Regions from separate parts of the Variovorax sp. NFACC27 genome, predicted to be linked through region 1. Evidence: predicted binding sites of a transcription regulator. Region 1 holds the regulator's gene; each other region holds the start of a gene.
What was found. The regulator sigma-54, encoded in region 1, starts transcription at its own class of promoters, with help from an activator protein. The targets are predictions, from matches to a motif close to TGGCANGNAANCTGCTTT.

Region 1 (4,074 bases):
CTCTCCGGTGTCAGCGGCGCCAGGATCTCGAGCATGGTCCGGTCCCAGAAGCCGGAGTCGGGCTCCTCGGTCAGCACGGTGAGCTTGCCGGCGTCGTCGCTGACCCACTCGATGCGCGACTCGTTGCTGCCCTCGGCGAAGCGCAGCCTGTAGGCGCCCTGCTGCTTGAGCACGTCGATGAGCTTGAGCGCCTGCTGCGCCATCTCGGGGCTGCGGATGAAGAGGCCGATCTCGGTGTTGTGCGTTTCGGAGCGCGGATCGAAATTCATCGAGCCGACGAAAAGAATGCGCCGGTCGATCACCGCCGACTTGGCGTGCAGCCTGCCCACCGAGGTGCCGAAGAGCCCCAGCCGCACGCTGCGCCGGGTGCGGTTGGTGCTCAGCTCGTAGAGGTCGGCGCCCAGCTTCAGCATGTCGGGGCGGTAGCGGCGGTAGGCTGTGTGCACCAGCGGCTCGTCGGTAGCGGCCAGCGAGTTGGTGACCACGCTGATCTTCACGTTGCGGCCGCGGATCTCGCGCATCACCTCCAGCCCCGAGGGGCCCGGGATCAGGTAGGGCGAGACGATGGTCACGTCCGAGCGGGCGCGGCGCATCTGCTCGACCACGTTGTAGCGCACGCTGTCCACGTCGAGCAGCGGCACGCCGCCGTAGGAAGCGGTCTTGCCGATCACGCGCTCGGGCGAATCGGCGTATGCCTCGGCGGTGGTCCAGATCAGGCCGAGCTTGCCGGCGTCCAGGTCTTCCGCCATCGGGCTGTAGCCGAGCAGGTCGTTGGGCGCGGGCCTCGGCGGCGGCGGCGTGGTGTCGGGGCCGGTGGCGAGCTCGAAGCGTTGCTGCAGCTCCTCGCGCGACAAGGCACTGCTCGCCACCGACTGGATCGGCCGCACGTAGACACTGTTCCAGTACTGGTCGAAGAGACTGCCCAGCCGGGGGATGAGCGCGCCTGTGACGAAGGTATCGAGGTCGATGAAGTTCTCGCCCGCGGTGCGCCTGAAGTACTGGTTGCCGATGTTGCGCCCGCCCGCGACCGCCATCGCGCCGTCGGCGATGAACAGCTTGTTGTGCATGCGGCGGTTGACGCGGCTGAAGTCGAAGAGCGAGGCGGTGAAGCGCTTCAGCAGGCTGCCGCGGCCGGCCGGGAACGGGTTGAACAGCCGCAGCTCCACGTTGGGCGTGGCGGCGAGGCCGAGCAGCAACTCGTCTTCGCCGGAGGTGTAGAGGTCGTCCATCAGCAGCCGCACGCGCACGCCGCGCAGGGCGGCGTCGCGCAGGGTGCGCAGCAGGTAGCGGCCGGTCTCGTCGTTCTCGATCTGGTAGTACTGCACGTCGAGCGTGCGCTGCGCGCGGCGGGCCAGCTGGATGCGGGTGTCGAAGGCGAAATCGCCGCCGGGCATCAGGCGGAAGCCGCTCAGGTCGGGGTCGGGCTGGGAAGCCAGCGCGATCTTGCCGAGGGCAGTGTCGGCCGAGACGGCCATGGCCCTGGTGGGCGTGCGCGGCGCCTCGTCGGGCAGCGTGGCGCAGCCTGCGAACAGCACCACCGCCACCATGGCGAAGACCCAATGCCCACAGCGCGACATCAGGCCCCGGCTCATCGACGGTGTCTTTCTACAGGGCTTTGCGCAGGTTGGCGGGCGCGATGCGAAGCGCTTCGCGGTACTTGGCGACGGTGCGGCGCGCGCACTCGATGCCCTGTTCCTTCAGCATCTCGGAGATCTGGCTGTCCGACAGCGGCTTCTTCACGCTCTCGGAGCCGACGAACTGCTTGATGAGCGCGCGCACCGCGGTGCTCGACGCATTGCCGCCGGTCTCGGTGCCCAGCGCCGAGCCGAAGAAGTACTTGAGCTCGACCGTGCCGAAGGGCGTGGCCATGTACTTGGCGGTGGTCACGCGCGAGATGGTCGATTCGTGCAGGCCCAGCTCGTCGGCGATCTCGCGCAGCACCAGCGGGCGCATCGCGAGCTCGCCGTGCACGAAGTAGCTCTTCTGCCGCTCGACGATGGCGTTGCTCACGCGCAGGATGGTGTCGAAGCGCTGCTGGATGTTCTTGATGAACCAGCGCGCCTCCTGCAGCCGCTGCGACAGCGCCTGGCTGCCCTCGCCCTTGTGCGACTTGAGCGCGCCGGCGTAGATGTCGTGCACGCGCAGGCGCGGCATCACCTCGGGGTTGAGCATGACGCGGAACTTCACGTTCGTGCCGCGCCCGGTCTTGGTGACGATCACGTCGGGAATGATGATGTTGCGCTCGACGTCGACGAAGCTGCGGCCCGGCTTGGGCTCCAGCCGCGCGATGATCTGCAGCGCCGAGCGCACCAGGTCCTCGTTGCTGCGGGTGAGCGTGGCCAGGCGCTTGAAGTCGCGGCGCGCGAGCAGCTCCATCGGCTGCTTGCAGATGGCGATGGCGGTCTTGCGGACCTGCTCCTCTTCCTCGGTCTCGTCCTCGCTGGCCATGGCGCGCAGCTGGATGCTCAGGCATTCGCCGAGGTCGCGCGCGCCGACGCCGGCGGGCTCCAGGCTCTGGAGCAGGCCGAGCGCCACCTGGAAGTGGTGCACCAGGTCGTCGAACTGGTCGTTGTCGTCGCCGGCCAGGCCCGAGGCCAGGGCGGGCAGCGAGTCTTCGAGGTAGCCGTCGTCGTTGAGCGACTCGATCAGGAAGCGCAGCGCGGCGCTGTCGTTCTCGTCGAGGCGCAGGCTCAGCGCCTGGCGATGCAGGAAGGACTGCAGCGACTCCTGGCTGCGCGCGAGCTCGGTGGCGTCGGCGCGCTCGTCGTCGCCCAGGTTGTTCTGGCGCGCGGGCGCGTCGCTGCCCCATTCGCTGTCGTCGGGCGCCATGTCGACGGTGCCGTCGCCTTCCCAGTCGGGCTCGCGCTCGGAGATGTCGGCGGCGGGGCCGTCGGTGTCGGCCGTGCTGGTGACGGTTTCGGTGGAAGCAGTGGATGCGCTGCTGGCGGCCGGCGAAGCGAAGTCGCCCTCGCCGTCCCCGCCTTCACCACCGTCACCGCCTTCATCGCGCGGAACCGGGGCATCGGCCGTGTCGAGCCCGAATTCCTCGCGCGCCGCTTCTTCCGCGGTGCGCTCGAGGAACGGGTTCTCGTCGAGCATCTGCTCCACCTCCTGGCTCAGTTCGAGCGTGGAGAGTTGAAGCAGCCTGATCGACTGCTGCAGCTGTGGCGTCAGCGCCAGATGCTGCGAAACGCGAAGGGACAGCCCTTGCTTCATGGTGGAAACCGCCCCCGCGCCTTACATGCGGAAGTGCTCGCCCAGGTACACCCTGCGTACCTCGGCGTTGTCGACGATCTCCGAAGGCGTGCCTTGTGCCAGCACATGCCCGTCGCTGATGATGAAGGCGTGATCGCAGATGCCCAGCGTCTCGCGCACGTTGTGATCGGTGATGAGCACGCCGATGCCGCGCTCCTTCAGGAAGCTGATGATCCGCTGGATCTCGATCACCGCGATCGGGTCGATACCGGCGAAGGGCTCGTCCAGCAGGATGAAGCGCGGCTGCGTGGCCAGGGCGCGCGCGATCTCGACGCGGCGGCGCTCGCCGCCCGACAGCGCGAGCGCGGGCGAATCGCGCAGGTGGTCGACGCGCAGGTCGGCCAGCAGCTCGGACAGGCGCTCCTCGATGTGCGGCTTCGACAGCGGGGCCATCTTGCCGTTCGCGTCGGGCTCCATCTGCAACTCGAGCACGGCGCGCACGTTCTCCTCGACCGTGAGCTTGCGGAAGATCGAGGCTTCCTGCGGCAGGTAGCTCAGGCCCATGCGGGCGCGGCGGTGGATCGGCATGTGGGCGATGGGCTCGCCGTCGATGGCGATGTCGCCGGCATCGGCGCGCACCAGACCCACGATCATGTAGAACGACGTGGTCTTGCCGGCGCCGTTGGGGCCGAGCAGCCCGACGACTTCGCCCTTCTGCACGTCGAGCGAGACGTCCTTCACGACCGTGCGGCTGCCGTAGCTCTTCTTCAGGCCGCGCGCGACCAGGCGGCTGCCCGGGGCGCCGTTGACGTCCTGCGTTCCTGCGGATTCGATCACTTGCGGGTATCTCCCTGGTCACTGCCGAGCGTGGTGCTCTGG
Region 2 (4,074 bases), 2.1 Mb from region 1:
GAAGGCGGCCACGACTGGCCGCAATGGCGCCAGCTATGGCGCAATGTGCTGGACGTGCTGCCGCTGCCGGCCGCCGGCAGGTCGCCGAAGCAAACGATTACGCAGTCTCAGGTAACGCCGCCTCGGGCTCGGACAGCGACGCCATGGGCCATCGCGGCCTGACGTCGAAGGCATAGCGCTCGCTCGCCTGCGACAGCCCCGACTGCAGCCGCATCGCGGCGGCCATGGCGATCATGGCGCCGTTGTCGGTGCACAGGTGCAGCTCGGGGTAGTGCACCCGCACCTTGCGCTTGGCGCAGGCCGCATTCAGCTGCTCGCGCAGGCTCCTGTTGGCCCCCACTCCACCGGCCACCACCAGCCGCTTGAGGCCGGTCTGGTCCAGTGCAGCCAGCGATTTCTTCAGCAGCACCTCGACGATGGCCGCCTGCGTGGATGCCGCCAGGTCCGCCTTGCGGGCCTCGAGTTCGTCGCCCAGCTTCTTGGCCTGCGTGAGCACGGCCGTCTTCAGTCCGGCGAAGGAAAAGTCGAGATCGCCGCTGTGCAGCAGCGGGCGCGGCAGCTTGAAGGCCGCGACATCGCCGCCCTCTGCCAGCTTCGCCAGCCACGGCCCGCCGGGATACGGCAGCCCCATCAGCTTGGCGCTCTTGTCGAAGGCCTCTCCGGCCGCGTCGTCGATGGTCTCGCCGAGCAGCTCGTAGCGGCCCACGCCGTCCACGCGCATCAGCTGCGTGTGGCCGCCCGACACCAGCAGCGCGACGAAGGGAAACTCCGGCGGATCGGCGCTCAGGAACGGCGACAGCAGGTGCCCTTCGAGGTGATGCACACCCAGCACCGGCTTGCCCAGCGCCACGCCCAGCGCACAGGCCACGCCCGCGCCCACCAGCAGCGCGCCCGCGAGCCCCGGCCCGCGCGTGTAGGCCACCACATCGATCTCGTCCAGCGATCGGCCGGCTTCGGCCATGACCGTCTCGGTCAGCGGCAGCACGCGGCGGATGTGGTCGCGGCTGGCCAGTTCGGGCACAACGCCGCCATAGGCCTGGTGCATGGAGATCTGGCTGTGCAGCGCGTGCGAACGCAGCACCGGCAGCGCGCTGCCTTGCGACTCGACCAGCGCCACGCCGGTCTCGTCGCAGGATGATTCGATTCCCAACAAGAGCATGCCGCCGAGTGTAGGCGTCGGCCCCCTCCCGGCGCCCGCGAAGGGGAAAGCGGCGGCGATTGGCGCCTCGCGAGGCACGGATGTTGCAGTGACGCTGCCAGAGCCCCGCGCCCCACCATGAAATCCGGACTGAGTTTCCTCATCGCCGCCCGTCGCTGCGAAATCGACGAGCTGGACCGGCTCGCGCGCACCAGCGAGCTGGTGGGCCTGATCGGCCGGCTGGTCCATGCGCTGCAGCGCGAGCGCGGCATGTCGAACATGTTCCTCACCTCGCGCGGCGTCCGCTTCGCCGAGCAGCGCGGCCCGCAGATCGCCGAATGCGTCGTGCTCGAGCAGGAGGTCCGCGCCTGCTTCGACCAGCTCGAGGCCGACAACTACCACCGCGGCTCCGACGCCGGCAACAACGCGCGCCTGTTCAGCCGCATCGCCTGGGTGCTGCCGGGCCTGGACGCCCTGCCCGCCCTGCGCCGGCGCATCGACGCGCTCGAACTCAAGCCGGCCCAGTCCACCGCCGCCTTCGCCAAGCTCGTCGCCGGCCTGCTCTCGGTGGTGTTCGAGGCGGCCGACGGCGCCACCGACCCCGAGATCTCGCGCCTGCTGGTTGCGATGTTCAACTTCATGCAGGGCAAGGAGTTCGCCGGCCAGGAGCGCGCATTCGGCTCCGCCGCGCTCGCTCTGGGCCGCAGCGACGAGGCGCAGCGCCTGCAGTGGCTGCACCTGATCGAGTCGCAGGAGCGCTGCTTCCAAGTCTTCACCGACTTCTCGGGTGAAGAGGTGCTCGCGCTCTGGCGCGACAGCCAGCCCGACACCGAGGTGGCCGAGCTGGAGCGCATACGCCGGCGCGGCGCGGTTTCCGCGCCGGCCGACGTGCCGCTGAGCCAGGCCTGGTTCGACTGCTGCACCCGCCGCATCGACGCCATGAAGATCGTGGAGGAACGCCTGGCCGGCGACCTGCGCGCGCTGTGCGAGCACAAGACCGCGCAGGCCCGCAGCGAGCTTCGCGAATACCGCCAACTCCTCGACTCGCTGGCGCCCCAGGCCGGCGCCCTCTTCTTCGACGATGCCGATGCCCAGGCCGCCGCGCCGGCCCAGTTCGGCCGCCACCTGGAGCGCTCGGTGCTCGACATGGTCCGGGAGCAGTCGCGGCGCCTGCAGGCCATGAGCGACGAGCTCGAGACCGTGCGCGCCTCGCTCAACGAACGCAAGTGGGTCGACCGCGCCAAGGGCCTGCTGATGGCGCATCGCCGCCTCAGCGAGGAAGACGCCCACAAGATGCTGCGCCAGACCGCCATGAACCAGAAGCGGCGGCTGGTCGACGTGGCCGAGTCGATGCTCGCGATGGCCGACTACCTGCCCATGCTCGACCGCGCACCGCCGCGTTGAAGCGAGCGGCTCCGGCGTTCAACTTGGTGCACTGCACAACAACCGTGCCACCGCCCTGCGCCACCCCGGCCGCCCCTTCACCCGCGACGCCCTGCGACTTCGTGCGATATCCAGCTACTTTCTTGATAGCAGCCGGCGAATCTCGAAGCTGGCACACCGCTTGCAAGCAATAAGTTCGTAGGCCCTCGATGGGTCTCCAGGCAGGCGGCACCCAACGGCGGGTGCTTCCCACCGAACCGGACAAAGGCGTCCCCATCCCGCAAGGGCTCGTTTTCGAGCAGCCCCTGCGCGGTGCGGACGCCTTTTCGTTTTTGTCTCGCCCTGTTTGTTTTGTTTGTCTTCAACCGGAGCCCCGCCCCATGACCGACCTGCTCAAAACCCGCCTCAGCCGACGCCGCGTACTGCAAGCCGCGGCCATCGGCGCCGCCGGCATCGACCCCGCCCTGCGCGCGGCCGTCTGGGCCCAGGGCTCCGACAAGCCCGAGAAGGAAGAAGTGAAGATCGGCTTCATCCCGCTGACCGACTGCGCCAGCGTGGTGATGGCCTCGGTGCTTGGCATCGACAAGAAGTACGGCGTGAAGATCGTGCCCAGCAAGGAAGCCAGCTGGGCCGGCGTGCGCGACAAGCTGGCCAACGGCGAGCTGGATTTCGCCCACGTCCTCTACGGCCTGGTCTACGGCATGCACCTGGGCCTGAGCGGCCCGAAGAAGGACATGGCCGTGCTCATGACCCTCAACAACAACGGCCAGGCCATCACGCTGTCGAAGAAGCTCGCCGACAAGGGCGCGGTCGATGCCGCATCGCTCGCCAAGCTCATCGCCAGCGAGAAGCGCGAATACACCTTCGCGCAGACCTTCCCCACGGGCACGCACGCGATGTGGCTCTACTACTGGCTCGCATCGGCCGGCATCGACCCGTTCAAGGACGTGAAGAACATCACCGTGCCGCCTCCGCAGATGGTGGCCAACATGCGCGTGGGCAACATGGACGGCTACTGCGTGGGCGAGCCCTGGGGCCAGCGCGCCATCATGGACGGCATCGGCATCACGGCCATCACCACGCAGGACATCTGGAAGGACCACCCCGAGAAGGTGCTCGGCACCACCGGCGAGTTCGCGAAGAAGTACCCCAACACGGCACGCGCAGTGACCGCCGCGATCCTCGAGGCCGGCAAGTGGATCGACACCGGCCTGCAGAACAAGAACAAGATGGCCGAGACCATCGCCGACAAGAGCTACGTCAACACCAGCGTGGACGCCATCAACCAGCGCATCCTGGGCCGCTACACCAACGGCCTGGGCAAGAGCTGGGACGACCCCAACCACATGAAGTTCTACAACGGCGGCGCCGTGACCTTCCCGTACCTCTCGGACGGCATGTGGTTCCTCACGCAGCACAAGCGCTGGGGCCTGCTGAAGGAGCACCCCGACTACCTGAAGGTGGCCACCGAGATCAACCGCATCGACATCTACAAGCAGGCCGCCGCCGCCACGCAGACGCCGGTGCCCAAGGAAACGATGCGCAGCAGCAAG
Region 3 (4,074 bases), 1.9 Mb from region 1:
CCAGGTGATGCCGAACTCCGCGCCGTCGAAGGCATGCTTCGGCCAGGGCTGGGCCATCGACAGGTAGCGCAGCAGGAAGGCACCGAAGCCTGGCGCGACCAGCCCGTTGGCCACGCCCTGCGCGTAGGCCTGGTAGGGCACGACCACCGCCATGCCGAAGGCGAGCGGCAGCATCAGCCGCAGGCTCCGGCTGCGCAGCAGGCCCCAGGTGCCCTGGCCCCGGCTCAGGAAGCCGAGCGACACGCCCGAGATCAGGAAGACCAGGTCCATGCGCCACAGGTTCAGGACGCGCATCGGCCATTGCAGCCACTCGGCCGCGTGCGGGCTCTTGAGGTGCCAGGGCCAGTCGGCCACGTAGTACATGCCCACGTGATAGAGGATGACGAAGAGGAAGGCCAGCGCGCGCAGGGCGTCGATGTCGTGGCGGCGGTGGTCGGGCGGGGTGGGGTCGGCGGTCATGAACGGTTCCTCGAAGCGGGAAGGCCGCCATGCTCGGCCCGGCCGCCTCCGCATGGCGCGGCCAGGGGACGGATCGCCCCGGCTTTGTGACGAGCGGTGGCCTGCGGGGACGAAATCCGGGGCGAAAAAGCCGGCCCGGGGGCCTGTTTTCGCGAGAATTCCCCGCATGGGAGACCCCCGCAAGAATCTGTACGAGCGCTACGCACCGATCCGCCGGCCGCTGGAGGTGGCTTTCTGGATCGTGCTGATGAGCCTTCACGCCGTGTTCAGCACGATGGTGGCGATCGTCGACATGCGCACCCGGGCCGTGCCCCGGCCCAACTGGGAGGTCGCGACCTGGGAAGGGTCGAGCCACCTGGTGTTGCTGCTGCTGGTGCCCGTGCTGGCGGCCGTCGAGCGCCGGCTGTCGCCGCTGGCGCGCACCCATCTGCCGCGCTTCCTGGGCTTGCACCTGGTGGCGAGCGTGGTGTTCAGCGTAGCCCACGTGGTCGGCATGTTCGGGCTGCGGGCGCTGGTCTATGCCATGGCGGGGGAGCGCTACGACTTCTGGGGCTGGGCCGGCCAGTGGAGCTACGAGTACCTGAAGGACGTGCGGGGGTACGTGAGCATCGTCTTCGGCATCTGGGCCTACCGGCTGTTCCTGCTGCGCCTGCAGGGCGAGGCGCGGGTGCTCGACGCGCCGGAGGAGGGCGTGGCGATGCCGCCTCCGGCCCCGGCTCCGGCTTTGGCGGAACCGGTGGGTTTCGAACCCCCGGTGCCGGAAACACCCCAGCCGCCGCCATCACCACCACCGCCGCCCGCGCGCCCCGAGCGCTTCCTGGTGCGCAAGCTGCGCCGCGAATTCCTCATCGCCGCCACCGACATCGACTGGCTCCAGGCCGAGGGCAACTACGTCGGCCTGCACGTCAACGGCCACGACTACCTGCTGCGCTCCACGCTGACCGACTTCCTGACCCAGCTCGACCCCGCGCTCTTCGCGCGCGTGCACCGCAGCCATGCGGTGAACCTGGGGCGCATCAAGGAAATCGAGCCGCTGGACGGCGGCGACGCCCGGCTGCACATGCACGACGGCACCACCGTGCCGTGCAGCCGCCGCTACCGGGACGCCCTGCGCACGGGCATCGGCGCGGCCTGATCCGGTGCGTGACGGGCCGTGATTGGCCCGCTATTGGTTCATTTCGCACCATCAGAGAGCTTTTTGGCACCATTTTTGCTTCATTGGCCGGCCGCACTGGTTGATTCGGGTGCGGCGCACCAATTCAAACCAAAAATCCGCAAGAAGCTCCAATGGACGCACTCAAACAGGGCGCAGATGCGCTGTTCATCCTTCTCGGCGCCATCATGGTCCTGGCCATGCACGCCGGCTTTGCCTTTCTCGAACTGGGCACCGTGCGCAAGAAGAACCAGGTCAATGCGCTGGTGAAGATCCTGGTCGACTTCTCGGTCTCGACCATCGTGTATTTCCTGGTGGGCTACGGCGTGGCCTACGGCACGCATTTCTTCGTGAGCGCCACCGAACTGTCGGCAAAGAGCGGCTACGAGCTCGTGAAGTTCTTCTTCCTGCTGACCTTCGCCGCGGCCATTCCGGCCATCATCTCGGGCGGCATCGCCGAGCGCGCCAAGTTCTGGCCGCAGCTGATCGCCACGGCGGTGATCGTCGGCTTCGTCTATCCGCTCTTCGAGGGCATCGCCTGGAACAAGCACTTCGGCATCCAGGAATGGATCGCCTCGCTCACCGGCCACGAGTTCCACGACTTCGCGGGCTCGGTGGTGGTGCACGCGGTGGGCGGCTGGCTGGCGCTGCCGGCGGTGGTGCTGCTGGGCGCGCGGCGCAACCGCTACAGGGGCGACGGCTCGCTGAGCGCGCATCCGCCGTCGAACATTCCTTTTCTCGCGCTCGGCGCCTGGGTGCTGTGCGTGGGCTGGTTCGGCTTCAACGTGATGAGCGCGCAGAGCATCGACAAGATCTCCGGCCTGGTAGCCGTCAACTCGCTGATGGCGATGGTTGGCGGCACGCTGGTGGCGCTGGCCATGGGCAAGAACGACCCCGGCTTCGTCTACAACGGCCCGCTCGCCGGCCTCGTGGCCGTGTGCGCCGGCTCCGACCTGATGCACCCGCTGGGCGCGCTGGTGGTGGGCGGCGTGGCGGGCGGCATCTTCGTCAAGCTGTTCACGCTCACGCAGAACAAATGGAAGATCGACGACGTGCTGGGCGTGTGGCCGTTGCACGGCCTGTGCGGCACCTGGGGCGGCATCGCGGCCGGCATCTTCGGCACGCAGGCGCTGGGCGGCATCGGCGGCGTGAACGTGTGGGCGCAGCTCATCGGCACCGTCATGGGCGTGGCCTGGGCGGCGCTGGCCGGTGCGGCGGTGTACGGCGCGCTGAAGGCGGTGGCGGGACTGCGGCTGTCGCAGGAGGAGGAATACGACGGCGCCGACCTGTCGATCCACCACATCTCGGCCACGCCGGAGCGTGAGGTCAACTGGTAGGCAGGCGCCCAGCAGGGCCGGCCTGCCTCGGCTATTCTCGGCGCCCCTTCAAACCACCGAGGAGCCGAACCATGACAACAACACCCGCTCGCTGGCTGCGCCAGGGCATCGCCGCGCTGGCCGGCAGCCTGCTGATGCTTTCGTTTTCTTCCACGGCGCTGGCCGGCGCGCCGCAGGTCAAGACCCAGGCGCCGGGCTTCTACCGCATGATGCTCGGCGACTTCGAGGTGACGGCGCTCTTCGACGGCACCCTCGACCTCGAACCCAAGAAGCTGCTCACCAACACCACCCAGGAACAGGTCGGCAAGCTGCTCGACCGGGGCTTCGAGAAGGACGCCGTGCCCACTTCGGTGAACGGCTACCTCATCAACACCGGCAGCAAGCTCGTGCTGGTCGACACCGGCGCCGGCGGCCTCTTCGGCCCCACGCTCGGCAACCTGCAGGCCAACCTCAAGGCAGCGGGCTACCAGCCCGACCAGGTCGACGACGTGCTCATCACCCACATGCACGGCGACCACGTCGGTGGCCTGGTGCAGGACGGCAAGCTGGTGTTCCCCAACGCCACCATCCACGCCGGACAGGAAGACGCCGACTTCTGGCTGAACAAGGTCAACCTGGAGAAGGCCTCGGCCGAGATGAAGGGCTTCTTCCAGGGCGCGATGGCCTCGCTGAACCCCTACGTGGAAGCCGGCAAGTTCAAGGGCATGAAGGGCGGCACCGAGCTGGCGCCCGGCATCAGGGCCGTGCCCGCCCACGGCCACACGCCCGGCCACAACATCTACGTCGTCGAGTCCAAGGGCCAGAAGCTGGTGTTGTGGGGCGACCTGATGCACGTGGCCGCGGTGCAGTTCGCGCAGCCGCAGATCACCATTTCCTTCGACGTCGACTCCAAGCCGGCGGCGGCCGAGCGCAAGAAGGCGTACGCCGATGCGGCCAAGGGCCGCTACCTGGTGGGCAGCGCGCACCTGCCGTTCCCGGGGCTGGGCCACGTGCGGGCCGAGGGCAAGGGCTACGTCTGGGTGCCGGTGGACTACCAGCAGATCCGGTAGCCGGCCCGGGGTGAAGGTTGAGCGTCGCGCGCCGGTGTTGCCGCGCGGGCGGGCGCGAACGCGCGCCCTGTAGCAA
Region 4 (4,074 bases), 1.5 Mb from region 1:
ATTCGACGTCGACGCACGCCTCGCCGACATCGCCGCTCCCGCACTGATTGCAGCGGCCAAGGACGACACCCTCGTGCCCTGGACCTGCTCCCAACGCCTGGCCGACGGCATGCGCGACGTCACGCTCGACTTCGTGCCGCATGGCGGCCATGCCCACAGCGTGACCGAGGCGGAAGCCTTCAACCGCAGCCTGCTCGACTTTCTTTCGCGGGTCAGCGCACCCGCCGTTCCAGCATGACCTCCACCAACACTCTCGACGACGCCGCGCTTTCGCTGCTCTTCACCGGCGCGCGCACCCACAACGGCTGGACCGCCGAGCCCGTCACCGACGCGCAGCTGCGACAGATCTACTCGCTCGCGAGCCTCGGTCCCACCTCGGCCAACTGCTCGCCCGCGCGCTTCGTCTTCGTGCGCACGCCCGAAGGCAAGCAGCGCCTCGCACCGGCTCTCTCCAAGGGCAATCTCGACAAGACCATGGCCGCGCCCGTCACGGTCATCGCCGCGTGGGACCGCAAGTTCTACGACAGGCTGCCCACGCTGTTCCCGCATGCCGACGCGCGCAGCTGGTTCACCGGCAGCCCCGAGGCCGCGCACGAGACCGCCTTCCGCAACGCCAGCCTGCAGGCGGGCTACCTGCTGCTCGCGGCGCGCGCGGTCGGCCTCGATGCGGGTCCGATGTCGGGCTTCGACAAGGCGAAGGTCGACGCGGCCTTCTTCGAGGGCACCGACTGGACCGTCAACTTCCTCATCAACCTCGGCCACGGCGACGCGTCGAAGGTGTTCGGCCGCCTGCCGCGGCTGGCCTTCGACGAGGCCTGCGTGCTGGCCTGAAGGAGCCGCGCGACATGCTGCACAACGCCATGGCCTCGAACCCCGTCTCCCCATCGGCATCGATTCCCCCCGGCTTGCAGAAGGCCGACTACCGCAATGCGATGGCACGGCTGGGCGCAGCGGTCAACATCATCACCACCGACGGTCCCGCGGGCCGCGCGGGCTTCACTGCCTCGGCAGTCTGCAGCGTGACCGACGAGCCGCCGACGCTGCTGGTGTGCCTGAATCGTTCGGCCTCGGTGTACCCGGCATTCAAGGCGAATGGCGTGCTGTGCGTCAACGTGCTGGCTGCCGGGCACCAGTCGCTGTCCGCGCTCTTCGGCGGCAGGACGCCGATGGACGAGCGCTTCGCCGCAGCCCGCTGGAGCAGCAAGACCACCGGCTCGCCGGTGCTCGACGACGCGGCCGTGTCCTTCGACTGCCGCGTGGTGCACGCGACGAGCGCGGGCACGCACGACGTGCTGTTCTGCGAGGCCGTCTCCATCGCTATCGGCGGCGCGGCGCAGGGCCTCATCTACTTCGACCGGCAGTACCACGAGATCGCGGCACCGCAGCAGCACTGATCTCTTTTCCTTCCCTCTCCCCAAGGGGAGAGGGAGCAAGCCTCAGCGCGGCGCGATGCCCTGGAGAACGATGCGCTGCACGTTCTCCACCGTGCGCTCGAAGAATGCCTCGTCTTCCAGCGTGTGCCCCGACAGCGCCTGCACCTGTACGCCGAAGTCCGCGTAGTGCTGCGTCACCGCCCACAGCGCGAAGATGAGGTGATGCGGATCGACAGGCGCCAGCTTGCCCGCTTCGATCCATGCGCGGATCACTTCCGATTTCTTCTCCACCAGCGTGCGCAGTTCTCGGTCGAGTTCGTCGCGCAGCAGCGGCGCGCCCTGGATCATCTCCAGGCAGAAGAGCCGCGACGCATCGGGCCGGTCGCGCGAGATCACCAGCTTGCGGCGGATGTAGTCGCCGATGGCCTGGGCCGGGTCCTGCTCCGCGCTGAAGCCGCGTAGCGGTTCGAGCCACAGCGCGAGCAGGTCGCGCAGCACGTTGACGTAGAGCTCTTCCTTGTTCGCGAAGTAGTAGAGCAGGTTGCTCTTCGAAACGTCGGCGCGCGCCGCCACCTGGTCGATGGACGTGCCATGCAGGCCGAAGCGCGAGAACAGCCCCAGCGCGGCACCGAGGATCGCGCTGCGCTTGTCCTCGATCTGGCGCAGCCTGCGGTTCACCGCGGACGCGCTGCGCACCGCGGGCTTCGCGCGCTTGCGCACCGGGATCTCTTTGCTGGCGCTCGCGGCCAGTGCTTTGGTCTTCGGCATCTTCCCTCGCTCTTCCCTCGTTCGTTCGGTCGTGAATCGGTGGACAGGACAACGCACCACTGTAAAGCCGCGATGCATCGCCTTGCGCCGCAACCGTCTTCGCGGCACGGCAATGCGCACCATGCTGACGCGACGGATGGGTTTTGTCCATTTGGTCCAACTGGCACAGACGTTGCATGGCGAAAGGCATGCCAAGCATGAGGAACCTGCCATGACCCTGCTTTCCGTACCCATCATCGATCTCGCGCCCTACTTCGCCGGAACCGCCGAAGGCAAGGCGGAGGTAGCGAAGAAAGTCGACGAGGCCTGCCGCAGCATCGGCTTTCTCGTCATCACCAACCACGGCATCTCGCCCGATCTGATCTCGCGCGTGTCATCGCTCTCGCGCAGGTTCTTCGACATGCCGCTGGGCGAGAAGCGCAAGGTCGATCGTCCGCGCGAGGACGCGGTGCGCGGCTACAGCGCGGTGGGAGAGGAAGGCCTCTCCTACAGCCTCGAGGAGGCGGCGCCGGGCGACCTGAAGGAATCGTTCTCCATCGGCCCCTCGAACGTGCCGGACGACGACTACCACCGCGGGCCTGCCGCAGGCCCGCACTTCGAGCCCAACAGCTGGCCGCCCATCGAGGGCTTCCGCGAAGCCTACGAGGGCTACTTCGATGCGATGAGCGATCTCTCGCGCTCGCTGATGCGCGTCTTCGCGCTCGGCCTGTCGCTGCCCGAGTTCTTCTTCGACGACAAGATCGACAGGCACATCAGCATGTTCCGCGTGCTGAGCTACCCGCCGCAGCGCGAGCAGCCGCTGCCCGGCCAGCTGCGCGCGGGCGCGCACAGCGACTACGGCAGCCTCACCATCGTCCTGCCCGACGACAAGGGCCTGCAGGTGTTCAACAAGGCCGGCCAATGGGTCGACGTGCCGCAGGTCGAGGGCGGCCTGGTGGTCAACATCGCCGACCTCATGATGCAGTGGACCAACGACCAGTGGGTGTCCACGCTGCACCGCGTGATCAACCCGCCCTTCGAGGTGGCGAGCACCAACCGCCGCCAGTCGCTGGTGTTCTTCCACCAGCCCAACTACGACGCGATGGTCGAGTGCCTGCCCAGCTGCCTCGCACCGGGCGAGCAGGCGAAGTACGCGCCCATTTCCTCGGGCGACCACCTCACTTCGAAGTTCGTCAAGCAGACGACCTTCGGCGGCACCAAAGTGGCGGCCTGAACGCATGGCTCACCTGTCCTACGTCAACGTCTTCGCGAAGGACGTTGTCGCCCTCAGCGGCTTCTACCAGCGCGTGTTCGGCTTCGAGGAGATCGAGGCGATCCGCTCGCCGATCTTCCGCGGGCTCGATACCGGCAAGTCGAGCCTCGGCTTCAACGCCCTCGATGCCTACGAGCTGCTGCACCTGAGCGAGTTCTCGGACACGCGCGGCGTGAAGTTCCTGCTGAACATCGACGTCGACAGCCAGGCCGATGTCGACCGCATGGTGCCCGTTGCGCTCGAAGCCGGCGCCACGCTCGTGAAGCCGCCGTACGTCACCTACTACAACTGGTACCAGTCGGTGCTGCTCGATCCCGAGGGCAACGTGTTCCGCATCAACTTCATGATGTGACGCGCGCTGCGCCGCTTCTTTCCGTTTCGCCTCTCCTCCCTTCAACGCTTCTTCAACGCCTCTTCTCAAAGGTAGTTCCATGCAGCAGCTGCGCACCCTCACTCCCGGCCTGGGCCTAGCGATGACCATCGCGGCCGGCGGCGCGTTCTTCACCTCGCTGCCCGCCGCGGCGGCCGACGGCTTCACGCTGAAGGACAAGCCGAAGATCGCGATGCTCTACTTCGGCCCCAAGAACGACGGCGGCTGGACGCAGGCCTTCGACGAGGCCCGCGTGAAGATCGAGAAGGAGATCGGCCAGAAGATCCAGTTCGTGGAGAACGTGCCCGAGG

Region 2: a site for sigma-54 is predicted at 1,232-1,249, ahead of ABL840_RS13520 (nitrate- and nitrite sensing domain-containing protein). Genes of this name have one in related genera too.
Region 3: a site for sigma-54 is predicted at 1,659-1,676, ahead of ABL840_RS12765 (ammonium transporter). Genes of this name have one in related genera too.
Region 4: a site for sigma-54 is predicted at 2,303-2,320, ahead of ABL840_RS35575 (isopenicillin N synthase family dioxygenase). Genes of this name have one in related genera too.

Annotation. Positions count from the first base shown of each region.
Region 1 covers NZ_CP157613.1:786,897-790,970, reverse strand. Annotated here, with positions in the region: gene ABL840_RS03625 (phospholipase D family protein) at 1-1,592, opposite strand, end outside; gene rpoN (RNA polymerase factor sigma-54) at 1,606-3,216, opposite strand; gene lptB (LPS export ABC transporter ATP-binding protein) at 3,238-4,032, opposite strand; gene lptA (lipopolysaccharide transport periplasmic protein LptA) at 4,029-4,074, opposite strand, start outside.
Region 2 covers NZ_CP157613.1:2,894,344-2,898,417, reverse strand. Annotated here, with positions in the region: gene ABL840_RS13530 (alpha/beta hydrolase-fold protein) at 1-162, shown strand, start outside; gene tsaD (tRNA (adenosine(37)-N6)-threonylcarbamoyltransferase complex transferase subunit TsaD) at 98-1,159, opposite strand; gene ABL840_RS13520 (nitrate- and nitrite sensing domain-containing protein) at 1,277-2,542, shown strand; gene ABL840_RS13515 (CmpA/NrtA family ABC transporter substrate-binding protein) at 2,902-4,074, shown strand, end outside.
Region 3 covers NZ_CP157613.1:2,726,426-2,730,499, forward strand. Annotated here, with positions in the region: gene ABL840_RS12755 (acyltransferase family protein) at 1-459, opposite strand, end outside; gene ABL840_RS12760 (LytTR family DNA-binding domain-containing protein) at 626-1,594, shown strand; gene ABL840_RS12765 (ammonium transporter) at 1,747-2,949, shown strand; gene ABL840_RS12770 (MBL fold metallo-hydrolase) at 3,021-3,998, shown strand.
Region 4 covers NZ_CP157613.1:7,593,204-7,597,277, forward strand. Annotated here, with positions in the region: gene rutD (pyrimidine utilization protein D) at 1-238, shown strand, start outside; gene ABL840_RS35560 (malonic semialdehyde reductase) at 235-831, shown strand; gene rutF (NADH-dependent FMN reductase RutF) at 846-1,394, shown strand; gene rutR (HTH-type transcriptional regulator RutR) at 1,437-2,141, opposite strand; gene ABL840_RS35575 (isopenicillin N synthase family dioxygenase) at 2,353-3,354, shown strand; gene ABL840_RS35580 (VOC family protein) at 3,359-3,745, shown strand; gene ABL840_RS35585 (BMP family ABC transporter substrate-binding protein) at 3,825-4,074, shown strand, end outside.